3 regions of the Lysinibacillus sp. FSL L8-0312 genome follow, and region 2 is predicted to be linked to each of the others. Evidence: a T-box and tRNA genes for the amino acid it is inferred to sense, from the RefSeq annotation. Region 2 holds a T-box; the other regions hold tRNA genes.
The links. A T-box is a leader RNA that pairs with one kind of tRNA and senses whether it is charged. The one in region 2 lies ahead of metG (methionine--tRNA ligase), so its partner is inferred to be a tRNA-Met.
Positions count from the first base shown of each region.

Region 1: it encodes a tRNA-Met, which carries the amino acid that the T-box ahead of metG (methionine--tRNA ligase) is inferred to sense. The anticodon was not compared.
Region 3: it encodes a tRNA-Met, which carries the amino acid that the T-box ahead of metG (methionine--tRNA ligase) is inferred to sense. The anticodon was not compared.

Region 1 covers NZ_JBBOOV010000001.1:2,156,600-2,160,427, forward strand. Annotated here, with positions in the region: gene nadA (quinolinate synthase NadA) at 1-213, shown strand, start outside; gene MHI22_RS10845 (VOC family protein) at 411-827, shown strand; tRNA gene MHI22_RS10850 (tRNA-Glu) at 888-959, opposite strand; tRNA gene MHI22_RS10855 (tRNA-Ser) at 962-1,052, opposite strand; tRNA gene MHI22_RS10860 (tRNA-Asn) at 1,062-1,138, opposite strand; tRNA gene MHI22_RS10865 (tRNA-Ile) at 1,146-1,219, opposite strand; tRNA gene MHI22_RS10870 (tRNA-Gly) at 1,221-1,294, opposite strand; tRNA gene MHI22_RS10875 (tRNA-Phe) at 1,300-1,375, opposite strand; tRNA gene MHI22_RS10880 (tRNA-Asp) at 1,433-1,508, opposite strand; tRNA gene MHI22_RS10885 (tRNA-Met) at 1,512-1,586, opposite strand; tRNA gene MHI22_RS10890 (tRNA-Ser) at 1,640-1,732, opposite strand; tRNA gene MHI22_RS10895 (tRNA-Ile) at 1,748-1,824, opposite strand; tRNA gene MHI22_RS10900 (tRNA-Met) at 1,832-1,905, opposite strand; tRNA gene MHI22_RS10905 (tRNA-Ala) at 1,933-2,008, opposite strand; tRNA gene MHI22_RS10910 (tRNA-Pro) at 2,025-2,101, opposite strand; tRNA gene MHI22_RS10915 (tRNA-Arg) at 2,109-2,185, opposite strand; tRNA gene MHI22_RS10920 (tRNA-Leu) at 2,194-2,282, opposite strand; tRNA gene MHI22_RS10925 (tRNA-Gly) at 2,288-2,362, opposite strand; tRNA gene MHI22_RS10930 (tRNA-Leu) at 2,398-2,482, opposite strand; tRNA gene MHI22_RS10935 (tRNA-Lys) at 2,500-2,575, opposite strand; tRNA gene MHI22_RS10940 (tRNA-Thr) at 2,584-2,659, opposite strand; tRNA gene MHI22_RS10945 (tRNA-Val) at 2,663-2,738, opposite strand; rRNA gene rrf (5S ribosomal RNA) at 2,749-2,864, opposite strand; rRNA gene MHI22_RS10955 (23S ribosomal RNA) at 3,055-3,828, opposite strand, start outside.
Region 2 covers NZ_JBBOOV010000001.1:2,853,629-2,857,456, forward strand. Annotated here, with positions in the region: gene metG (methionine--tRNA ligase) at 1-1,219, opposite strand, end outside; T-box leader at 1,278-1,539, opposite strand; gene MHI22_RS14355 (NIF family HAD-type phosphatase) at 1,636-2,283, opposite strand; gene fosM (FosM family fosfomycin resistance protein) at 2,299-2,724, opposite strand; gene rsgA (ribosome small subunit-dependent GTPase A) at 2,742-3,812, opposite strand.
Region 3 covers NZ_JBBOOV010000001.1:3,469,725-3,473,552, forward strand. Annotated here, with positions in the region: rRNA gene MHI22_RS17405 (23S ribosomal RNA) at 1-1,109, shown strand, start outside; rRNA gene rrf (5S ribosomal RNA) at 1,176-1,291, shown strand; tRNA gene MHI22_RS17415 (tRNA-Val) at 1,303-1,378, shown strand; tRNA gene MHI22_RS17420 (tRNA-Met) at 1,405-1,479, shown strand; tRNA gene MHI22_RS17425 (tRNA-Asp) at 1,483-1,558, shown strand; tRNA gene MHI22_RS17430 (tRNA-Thr) at 1,569-1,644, shown strand; tRNA gene MHI22_RS17435 (tRNA-Tyr) at 1,652-1,735, shown strand; tRNA gene MHI22_RS17440 (tRNA-Trp) at 1,740-1,813, shown strand; tRNA gene MHI22_RS17445 (tRNA-His) at 1,861-1,936, shown strand; tRNA gene MHI22_RS17450 (tRNA-Gln) at 1,946-2,020, shown strand; tRNA gene MHI22_RS17455 (tRNA-Lys) at 2,035-2,107, shown strand; tRNA gene MHI22_RS17460 (tRNA-Arg) at 2,127-2,203, shown strand; tRNA gene MHI22_RS17465 (tRNA-Pro) at 2,219-2,295, shown strand; tRNA gene MHI22_RS17470 (tRNA-Ala) at 2,311-2,386, shown strand; tRNA gene MHI22_RS17475 (tRNA-Ser) at 2,400-2,492, shown strand; tRNA gene MHI22_RS17480 (tRNA-Phe) at 2,497-2,572, shown strand; tRNA gene MHI22_RS17485 (tRNA-Gly) at 2,579-2,652, shown strand; tRNA gene MHI22_RS17490 (tRNA-Ile) at 2,657-2,730, shown strand; tRNA gene MHI22_RS17495 (tRNA-Asn) at 2,738-2,814, shown strand; tRNA gene MHI22_RS17500 (tRNA-Glu) at 2,816-2,887, shown strand; gene MHI22_RS17505 (nitric oxide synthase oxygenase) at 3,206-3,828, shown strand, end outside.

The sequences.
Region 1 (3,828 bases), 700 kb from region 2:
AATCGCATAATGAAGCAGCATCCAGATAAACATATTATCTCTTTAAATGAAAATTTTTGTCCTTGCTTAACAATGAATCGCATTGACCTTCCCCATCTGTTGTGGAGCTTAGAAAGTATTGAGCAGGGGCAACCACATAACCGTATCCAAGTAGATGAATATACTACAGCTGAAGCACTTAGCTCTCTCGAAAGAATGCTAGCACGAGGATAATTAGGTTGCTTTAAAAGCAGAGATGGTGTAAAAAAACGTCTCTGCTTTTTATGTTCATATAACATCTATTTTGAATAGCTTAAACAACTGCCATTTTCAAATGCATCATCATCGATCCAATCAAAGAATATCCATCTATTGCTAAAATTGACATGGCTTTATGCTCTATGCTACTGTCGATTTGGAGGTGAAAATAAATGGCTTTTCAATCGAAAAATATTTTTATCAATTTACCAGTGAAAGATCTAAACAAATCCATCAACTTCTTTAAGGAACTAGGCTTTGAGTTCAATCAACAATTTAGCGATGAGACTACAGCCTCAATGATTATTAGTGAAAATATCTTCGCATTAATGATGGTGGAAGAACGATTCAAAGGGTTTAGTAAGAAGGAAATTACAAATACTGCTACGTCTGCAGAAGCAATTTTATGTCTATCTGCTGAAAATCGAGAGCAAGTAGATCAATTAGTAAATAAGGCACTGGTCTCCGGTGGTAAATCTTATAGTGAACCCCAAGATCATGGGTTTATGTATGGCTGGGGATTTCAGGATGTAGATGGGCATATCTGGGAAGTAGTTTATATGGATGAAAATGCATTGAATCAAGAGTAATATTTATATCTATGAATATGAAAAAACAGTAGATGCGTGTGCATCTACTGTTTTTTAGTATGACCCGTACGGGATTCGAACCCGTGTTACCGCCGTGAAAGGGCGGTGTCTTAACCACTTGACCAACGGGCCAATGGCGGAGAAGGAGGGATTTGAACCCTCGCGCCGGTTACCCGACCTACACCCTTAGCAGGGGCGCCTCTTCAGCCTCTTGAGTACTTCCCCACATAAAAATGGCTCCGAAGGCAGGACTCGAACCTGCGACAACCTGATTAACAGTCAGGTGCTACTACCAACTGAGCTACTTCGGAATAATGATGGGCCTAAATGGACTCGAACCATCGACCTCACGCTTATCAGGCGTGCGCTCTAACCAGCTGAGCTATAGGCCCTTGGAGCGGGTGATGGGAATCGAACCCACGACATCAGCTTGGAAGGCTGAGGTTTTACCATTAAACTACACCCGCATAAATGGTGGGTCAGGACGGAATCGAACCGCCGACACTTAGAGCTTCAATCTAATGCTCTACCAACTGAGCTACTGACCCATTTCGTCCATGCTAAGCTTATTTTCTTTTGCTTTTCATATCTTCTTATGAAAATAATGGCGGTCCCGACCGGGATCGAACCGGCGATCTCCTGCGTGACAGGCAGGCATGTTAACCGCTACACCACGGGACCATTTGGTTGCGGGGGCCGGATTTGAACCAACGACCTTCGGGTTATGAGCCCGACGAGCTACCACTGCTCCACCCCGCGATAATTTTATACGGTTTCGAGTTTTTAAAGCACCATTTATAAAGATTTAAAACTGGAGGAGGTAGAGGGATTCGAACCCCCGCGCGGTGTTACCCGCCTGTCGGTTTTCAAGACCGATCCCTTCAGCCAGACTTGGGTATACCTCCGTTGCAATATATAAATGGTGGACCTTGCAGGACTCGAACCTGCGACCGGACGGTTATGAGCCGTCTGCTCTAACCAACTGAGCTAAAGGTCCTTTAAGATGGCGGCAGAGGGGATCGAACCCCCGACCTTACGGGTATGAACCGTACGCTCTAGCCAGCTGAGCTACGCCGCCAGGATCTTTATACTGGTTAATTTATTATGGTGGAGCCTAGCGGGATCGAACCGCTGACCTCCTGCGTGCAAGGCAGGCGCTCTCCCAGCTGAGCTAAGGCCCCATAATTTCTTTGGAAATGGTCGGGAAGACAGGATTCGAACCTGCGACCCCTTGGTCCCAAACCAAGTGCTCTACCAAGCTGAGCTACTTCCCGTTCTTTTTGGCGCGCCCGACAGGAGTCGAACCCATAACCTTCTGATCCGTAGTCAGACGCTCTATCCAATTGAGCTACGGGCGCATTAAAAATGGTGCCGAGGACCGGAATCGAACCGGTACGGTAGTCACCTACCGCAGGATTTTAAGTCCTGTGCGTCTGCCAGTTCCGCCACCCCGGCACATTTGGAGCGGAAGACGAGGTTCGAACTCGCGACCCCCACCTTGGCAAGGTGGTGTTCTACCACTGAACTACTTCCGCATGTGCATAAGTTTTTTTATCTGGCAATGAAATAATGGTGCGGGTGAAGGGAGTCGAACCCCCACGCCTTGCGGCGCTAGATCCTAAGTCTAGTGCGTCTGCCAATTCCGCCACACCCGCTTATTATTATTTAAAAATGGTGAGCCATGAAGGACTCGAACCTTCGACCCTCTGATTAAAAGTCAGATGCTCTACCAACTGAGCTAATGGCTCTAAAAAAATGGTGCCGGCTATAGGAATCGAACCCACGACCTACTGATTACAAGTCAGTTGCTCTACCTGCTGAGCTAAACCGGCATATGGTGGAGGATGACGGGCTCGAACCGCCGACCCTCTGCTTGTAAGGCAGATGCTCTCCCAGCTGAGCTAATCCTCCTGGGTATTATGCCTAGCGACGTCCTACTCTCACAGGGGGAAGCCCCCAACTACCATCGGCGCTAAAGAGCTTAACTTCCGTGTTCGGTATGGGAACGGGTGTGACCTCTTTGCCATCATCACTAGACTATGGTCGACCTTCAATACACGGCGTATTACTGCGTCAGCTGCTCTCGTTCAATCAGTCACGTACAGAAGTACGCTCCTTCAATCACTCGTTTGCTTCCTTGTTCTACTTGTGTCTTGAAGCTCTTTTTTTATTGAAAGTTTTGTTCTTTCAAAACTGGATAAACGGTTCATTGAATGGTTCAAACATTTTGGTTAAGTCCTCGATCGATTAGTATTCGTCAGCTCCATGTGTCACCACACTTCCACCTCGAACCTATCTACCTCATCGTCTTTGAGGGATCTTACTTACTTGCGTAATGGGAAATCTCATCTTGAGGGGGGCTTCATGCTTAGATGCTTTCAGCACTTATCCCGTCCACACATAGCTACCCAGCGATGCCTTTGGCAAGACAACTGGTACACCAGCGGTGTGTCCATCCCGGTCCTCTCGTACTAAGGACAGCTCCTCTCAAATTTCCTACGCCCACGACGGATAGGGACCGAACTGTCTCACGACGTTCTGAACCCAGCTCGCGTACCGCTTTAATGGGCGAACAGCCCAACCCTTGGGACCGACTACAGCCCCAGGATGCGATGAGCCGACATCGAGGTGCCAAACCTCCCCGTCGATGTGGACTCTTGGGGGAGATAAGCCTGTTATCCCCGGGGTAGCTTTTATCCGTTGAGCGATGGCCCTTCCATGCGGAACCACCGGATCACTAAGCCCGTCTTTCGACCCTGCTCGACTTGTAGGTCTCGCAGTCAAGCTCCCTTGTGCCTTTACACTCTACGAATGATTTCCAACCATTCTGAGGGAACCTTTGGGCGCCTCCGTTACCTTTTAGGAGGCGACCGCCCCAGTCAAACTGTCCGCCTGACACTGTCTCCTGCCCCGCTAAGGGGCATGGGTTAGAATTTCAATACAACCAGGGTAGTATCCCACCGACGCCTCCTTCGAAGCTGGCGCTCCGAGATCTCTGGCT
Region 2 (3,828 bases):
CCTGTGGCACCTGGCTGGCAAAGGATTTCTCAATAAACTTCAATGTACGATTGACAAAATTACCATAGGCACCGAGTAATTCACTATTATGACTGTAAATAAATTCTCGCCATGAAAAATCAGTATCACGGTTTTCTGGCGCATTCATCGTTAAGAAGTAGCGAATGGCGTCTGCGTCATAACGACTTAAAATATACGGAACCCACACAGCCCAATTTTGACTAGTTGATAATTTTCGTTTTTCTAATGTTAAATATTCGTTCGATACGATATGTGTTGGTAATGCTTGCGCCCCGATTCCCATTAAAATAGCTGGCCAAATAACCGTATGGAAAGGAATATTATCCTTCCCATGGACATAATACGAAATGGTCTCTTCATTCCATAAATCTTCAATCGCTATTTGATGCTCTTTTGCCCACTCTAGACTTGCTGATAGATAACCAGCTACTGCTTCAATCCATACATATATTTTTTTCCCTTCAAAGCCTGGCACTGGGACATCTATGCCGTTTGGTAAATCTCTTGTTACTGCTCGGTCAGGAACCCCTTCTGCCAAGTAACGCTCCGTTAAACCTAAAGCATTATCTCGCCAACGTTTATGGGCCTTCGCTTCTGCCACATAAGACTCCAATCTACCTTGAAATTGACTAAAGGTAAAATAAAAATGCTCTGTCTCACGAATAACAGGCTCATTGCCACATATTTTGCAACGTTTATCTATTAAATCCAGTGGGTCTAAGATTTCTGAGCAGTTATCACATTGATCTCCCCTTGCCTTTGCACCACAATTTGGGCAAATTCCCTCAACAAATCGATCGGGTAGAAATTGTTGATCTGTCTCACAGTAAGCCTGTTCAATTTTCTTTTTGTATAAAAGATTGTTAGCTAGTAGCTGTAAAAATAGGCCCTTTACGGATTCATGATGGTGTTCTGCATCTGTTCTAGTGTATAAATCATAGGTAAATCCTAAATCACGAAAGCACTGCGTAAATTCAGCATGATAGTGATTGGCAATGGCCTCTGTTGTTGTATTTTCTTGTGCTGCACGAATAGAAATAGGTGTACCATTACAATCACTGCCTGATACATATAAAACCTGCTCACCTTTTTGTCGGTAATATCTAGCCAAAATATCACCTGGTAATAGTGCGGCAACATGCCCTAAATGCAAAGAACCATTTGCATATGGCCAAGCGCCTCCAATAACAATTGTCATTCTAGTTTGCTCCCCTCACTAAAAAAATGGTAAAAAAAAAATCGTCCTAATCAAATCTGATTAGGACGAGTATACCCGTGTTACCACCTATATTTACAAATAGCTCACACTATTTGTCTCCATCAGTACGTCTCCATTCAAAATGAGAGATACTGCCGCTGTTGTAACGAGTGCCCATCTCGTCGTAATCTACTTGCTAAAAAGCTTTCGGTACGAAGCTCAAAGGTCATTTTCAAAAGGGTTCATTTACCTCATTTCCACCAACAGAGGCTCTCTACAAAATGCTGATCCAATTTACTTTTCCTTTTCAATGCTTTTCCTATAGGATTGGCACTATTTTACGCTTTCTAGTGATGAAATGCAATGATTGTCGTTAAATCAACTCTATTTTTCGATAAAGATTAAAATTTAAGCAATTAATTGAATGTGATGTTTAATAACGCTGTTAAATCATCTATTATAATGTCTGCCTTTTGCAATTCGTTATCCTGTGCAAAGCCAAAACGAACGCCTATCGACTGTAGTTGATTGTCATGTGCAGCCTGAATATCCGACGAACGATCTCCCACCACTACCCCGTTCTGGATTTCATTTTCTTCTACAACTCGTTTTACTAGATCTGATTTATGCCCACTTACAATAGATTGAATGCTGTAGATTCCCTTTATAAAACGCTCTAATTGATAGGTTTCAACAATCGCCTGTAAATAGTCAACCTGTCCATTACTCGCTATGTATAACGGATAATTCTCTGATAATGCTGCAAGAGTTTGTTCAGCATATGGATATAAAGCTCCCTGATGATTGCGTATTTGCTCAATCAGCTTTACATGGAATAAAACATTGCTCTCTTCACGTATCTCTATTGTATGCATAGGACATAATGTTTCCCACACAACAGGTAAAGGAACGCCCATTATTTCTCTGTATTTTTCTATCGGTGTTTCTCCTTGCCACAAGCCACTTGTCCGTAGCACATCAAATGTTGCGTCGAGCGCAGGCTCTAATATAAGATTTGTTTGAAATAACGTGCCATCCATATCAAAAATAAAAGCTTTATTCATAGAATCACTCCCTGATTAATTATCAAAAAACGTCATGTGAGGCTTTTCCTGCTGATAATAAGCCAAACGATCTTGCAAAGTTCCTGTATGAAATTCAAATTTATGACCATCTGGGTCTGTAAAGTAAATCGATTTTTTGTCCTTCTCATCTCTTTGACGCCCTGTTAAAATATTGACCTTTAATTGTAGCAATTTATCATACATTTTATTATAGTCATCCTCACAAATAGTAAAGGCGATGTGGGTATAGGAATGATGGATTTCATTCCGTGGTATATCCCTCTCTACATTCAGGGCGAGCCACAGCCCATTTACATCAAAATAGGCTGTGCTTTTCCCCTTTACTAGCAATTTAGCATCGAAAACATTTTCATAGAATGCGATGGATTCCTCTAAATTGGATACAGAAAATAGTAAATGATTAATATGTTGAATGGTCATAACTAAGCTCCTAATGCTTATTTTTTACCTTTTTTTATTCCTTTAGAAATCTGCTTCCATTTACGTTGCTCCTCAAGTTTCGCCTGTGCATTGGTTTTGCGTTCCATATAAGCTAATTCTCTTTGGAGCTTAAAGTAGCTTTGGAGGCGATATTGATCCAACTCTCCATCAACAATAGCTTGCTGGACAGCACAATAAGGCTCTTTTTGATGAGTACAATCACGATAACGACAAGCTGTTGCTAGTTCCTCAATATCTTGAAAGCTTGAAGCTAAACTATCACCTTGATCCCATAATTGAAGCTCACGCATCCCTGGTGTATCGATTAAACAGCCCCCATCTGGTAATATGACTAACTCTCGATGAGTAGTTGTATGACGACCCTTAGCATCTTCCTCACGAATACCAGCAACCTTCATCAGCATCTCCCCACACAAAGCATTTGTTAAGGTCGACTTCCCTGCCCCTGAAGAGCCTAGCAATGCCCCTGTCACTCCCTCCGTGAACAATGTCTTAATTTCCATTAAGCCTTCGCCCGATAAAGCACTCGTCACAAAAATATCTACACCAAATGCTACAGACTCAACTTCTTGTACCAAGCTTGCAGTATCCTCACATAAATCTGCCTTCGTCAGGACAATCACTGGCCTTGCCCCTGAATCCCAGGCAGCTACTAAATATCGCTCCAAACGTCGAATATTAAAATCAGCGTTCAAGCTCATAACAAGTAACACAATATCCACATTCGATGCCACAATTTGTTCTTGAATTTCCAGACCTGCAACTTTGCGTGAAAAGACAGATTTTCGTTGGAATAGCTGATGAATAATTGCTCGTTCCTCACCGGGCATTTTCTCTACTAGCACCCAATCACCAACTGCTGGATAGTCCTCCCGAGCTAAAGACGTATACGCATAATGACCAGCAATTGTCGCAAGCCATTCGCCCTCTTCAGCTAACACTCGGTAAGAATGCTTATGCTCCAATGTAACCCTCGCTGGCACACAATTCTTCAATTTAGGCTGTTTTTTCATTTCCATCATTTGCTCTTCAAAATACGTTGTAAAACCTACTGTTGTTAAATTCAATTTATTTTCCTCCTAA
Region 3 (3,828 bases), 620 kb from region 2:
AGGTCTCTGCAAAACCGTAAGGTGACGTATAGGGGCTGACGCCTGCCCGGTGCTGGAAGGTTAAGAGGAGTGGTTAGCGCAAGCGAAGCTGCGAATTGAAGCCCCAGTAAACGGCGGCCGTAACTATAACGGTCCTAAGGTAGCGAAATTCCTTGTCGGGTAAGTTCCGACCCGCACGAAAGGCGTAACGATCTGGGCACTGTCTCAACGAGAGACTCGGTGAAATTATAGTACCTGTGAAGATGCAGGTTACCCGCGACAGGACGGAAAGACCCCGTGGAGCTTTACTGTAGCCTGATATTGAATTTTGGTACAACTTGTACAGGATAGGTAGGAGCCAGAGATCTCGGAGCGCCAGCTTCGAAGGAGGCGTCGGTGGGATACTACCCTGGTTGTATTGAAATTCTAACCCATGCCCCTTAGCGGGGCAGGAGACAGTGTCAGGCGGACAGTTTGACTGGGGCGGTCGCCTCCTAAAAGGTAACGGAGGCGCCCAAAGGTTCCCTCAGAATGGTTGGAAATCATTCGTAGAGTGTAAAGGCACAAGGGAGCTTGACTGCGAGACCTACAAGTCGAGCAGGGTCGAAAGACGGGCTTAGTGATCCGGTGGTTCCGCATGGAAGGGCCATCGCTCAACGGATAAAAGCTACCCCGGGGATAACAGGCTTATCTCCCCCAAGAGTCCACATCGACGGGGAGGTTTGGCACCTCGATGTCGGCTCATCGCATCCTGGGGCTGTAGTCGGTCCCAAGGGTTGGGCTGTTCGCCCATTAAAGCGGTACGCGAGCTGGGTTCAGAACGTCGTGAGACAGTTCGGTCCCTATCCGTCGTGGGCGTAGGAAATTTGAGAGGAGCTGTCCTTAGTACGAGAGGACCGGGATGGACACACCGCTGGTGTACCAGTTGTCTTGCCAAAGGCATCGCTGGGTAGCTATGTGTGGACGGGATAAGTGCTGAAAGCATCTAAGCATGAAGCCCCCCTCAAGATGAGATTTCCCATTACGCAAGTAAGTAAGATCCCTCAAAGACGATGAGGTAGATAGGTTCGAGGTGGAAGTGTGGTGACATATGGAGCTGACGAATACTAATCGATCGAGGACTTAACCAAAACGTTTGAAACATTCAATGAACCGTTTATCCAGTTTTGAAAGAACAACTCTTTCAACTGAATAAGTGAAGTGATGATGGCAAAGAGGCCACACCCGTTCCCATACCGAACACGGAAGTTAAGCTCTTTAGCGCCGATGGTAGTTGGGGGCTTCCCCCTGTGAGAGTAGGACATCGCTTCGCTTATTTTTCGTGGAGGATTAGCTCAGCTGGGAGAGCATCTGCCTTACAAGCAGAGGGTCGGCGGTTCGAGCCCGTCATCCTCCACCATTATTTTTAAAACAGTATAGTATTATCGCGGGGTGGAGCAGTGGTAGCTCGTCGGGCTCATAACCCGAAGGTCGTTGGTTCAAATCCAGCCCCCGCAACCAAATGGTCCCGTGGTGTAGCGGTTAACATGCCTGCCTGTCACGCAGGAGATCGCCGGTTCGATCCCGGTCGGGACCGCCATTTTTTTTTTGCCGGTGTAGCTCAGTTGGTAGAGCAACTGACTTGTAATCAGTAGGTCGTGGGTTCGACTCCTATCGCCGGCACCATTCCCTTGGAGGGGTAGCGAAGTGGCTAAACGCGGCGGACTGTAAATCCGCTCCTTAGGGTTCGGCGGTTCGAATCCGTCCCCCTCCACCATTTTAGGGGCATAGTTCAACGGTAGAATAGAGGTCTCCAAAACCTTTGGTGTGGGTTCGATTCCTACTGCCCCTGCCAGGTATTGAGGTACTCGTTCATATACAGCTGTTATAATTTATATAGTGGCGATTGTGGCGAAGTGGTTAACGCATCGGATTGTGGTTCCGACATTCGTGGGTTCGATTCCCATCAGTCGCCCCATTTTCAAATTGGGGTATAGCCAAGCGGTAAGGCAACGGATTTTGATTCCGTCATGCCTAGGTTCGAATCCTAGTACCCCAGCCATTTTTCTTTTTTACGAGCCATTAGCTCAGTTGGTAGAGCATCTGACTTTTAATCAGAGGGTCGAAGGTTCGAGTCCTTCATGGCTCATCGTTTTTTAATGAATATTGCGCCCGTAGCTCAATTGGATAGAGCGTCTGACTACGGATCAGAAGGTTATGGGTTCGACTCCTGTCGGGCGCGCCAATAAATTTATGTTTTCGGAATGTAGCTCAGCTTGGTAGAGCACTTGGTTTGGGACCAAGGGGTCGTAGGTTCGAATCCTGTCATTCCGACCATTTTTTATGATAAATGGGGCCTTAGCTCAGCTGGGAGAGCGCCTGCCTTGCACGCAGGAGGTCAGCGGTTCGATCCCGCTAGGCTCCACCAGTTCAATATTTTTGGAGGTATACCCAAGTCTGGCTGAAGGGATCGGTCTTGAAAACCGACAGGCGGGTAACACCGCGCGGGGGTTCGAATCCCTCTACCTCCTCCATTTTGGGTCAGTAGCTCAGTTGGTAGAGCATTAGATTGAAGCTCTAAGTGTCGGCGGTTCGATTCCGTCCTGACCCACCATTATTTGCGGGTGTAGTTTAATGGTAAAACCTCAGCCTTCCAAGCTGATGTCGTGAGTTCGATTCTCATCACCCGCTCCAAAATGGGCCTATAGCTCAGCTGGTTAGAGCGCACGCCTGATAAGCGTGAGGTCGATGGTTCGAGTCCATTTAGGCCCATCATTATTCCGAAGTAGCTCAGTTGGTAGTAGCACCTGACTGTTAATCAGGTTGTCGCAGGTTCGAGTCCTGCCTTCGGAGCCACGGCCCGTTGGTCAAGTGGTTAAGACACCGCCCTTTCACGGCGGTAACACGGGTTCGAATCCCGTACGGGTCATCAAGCATGTAGCACAAATATTGTGTTACATGCTTTTTCTTTTATCAATAAATGATACATTAGTAAAGAGTGAAAGCTACGAATCCGCTATCAATGGTTCAGTAGCTTTTTTACATGACTAATATTTTGTTTCTCCTTTCTATAAGATGTCGCCCACCTCTTTTCCTTCTTCATTCACAATATCTTCTAATCATGATTCGATTCATTATAAATTTGAACAAACTATTTCATATATGCAATATGTATGTTTTTTTATAGCTATTTTCGTGGTGCTTGTCGTTTTGTTCCTCTAATATGAGGATAAGTGGAGGAATCGAAATGAATATACAGGAGATCCAGCAATTTTTAAGTTTATATCAGACAGAACAAGATGAATCAGAGCGTTGGTTAGCGAATAGATTACAACAGATTAAGAATGCAGGTGAGTACGACCCAACAACAGAGGAGCTAGCTTTTGGTGCACGGGTGGCGTGGCGTAATAGTAACAAATGTATTGGTCGTCTGTTTTGGCAATCATTGCATGTAGTAGATGCACGTGCCGTTTTAGATGAACAGGATATTTTTCAAAAACTACTGGAGCATATCGATTATGCAACAAATAGTGGAAAAATCCGTCCAACAATAACAGTATTTGCTTCGAACAGAGTGCGTATATGGAATCATCAGCTAATTCGTTATGCAGGCTATGAAACGGAAGCTGGCGTTATTGGTGATGCACATTCTATTGTTTTTACTAAAGTATGTGAATCGTTAGGTTGGAAAAGTGAGAGGACACCATTCGATGTGTTACCTCTTGTTATACAAGTAGATGAGCGAGCTCCGCAGCTGTTTACAATTCCTGTAGAATATATTTTAGAGGTGCCAATTCGTCATCCAGAGTCAGTGGATGTAGAGAAATTAGGAATGAAATGGTATGCTGTACCCATAATTTCAAGTATGCG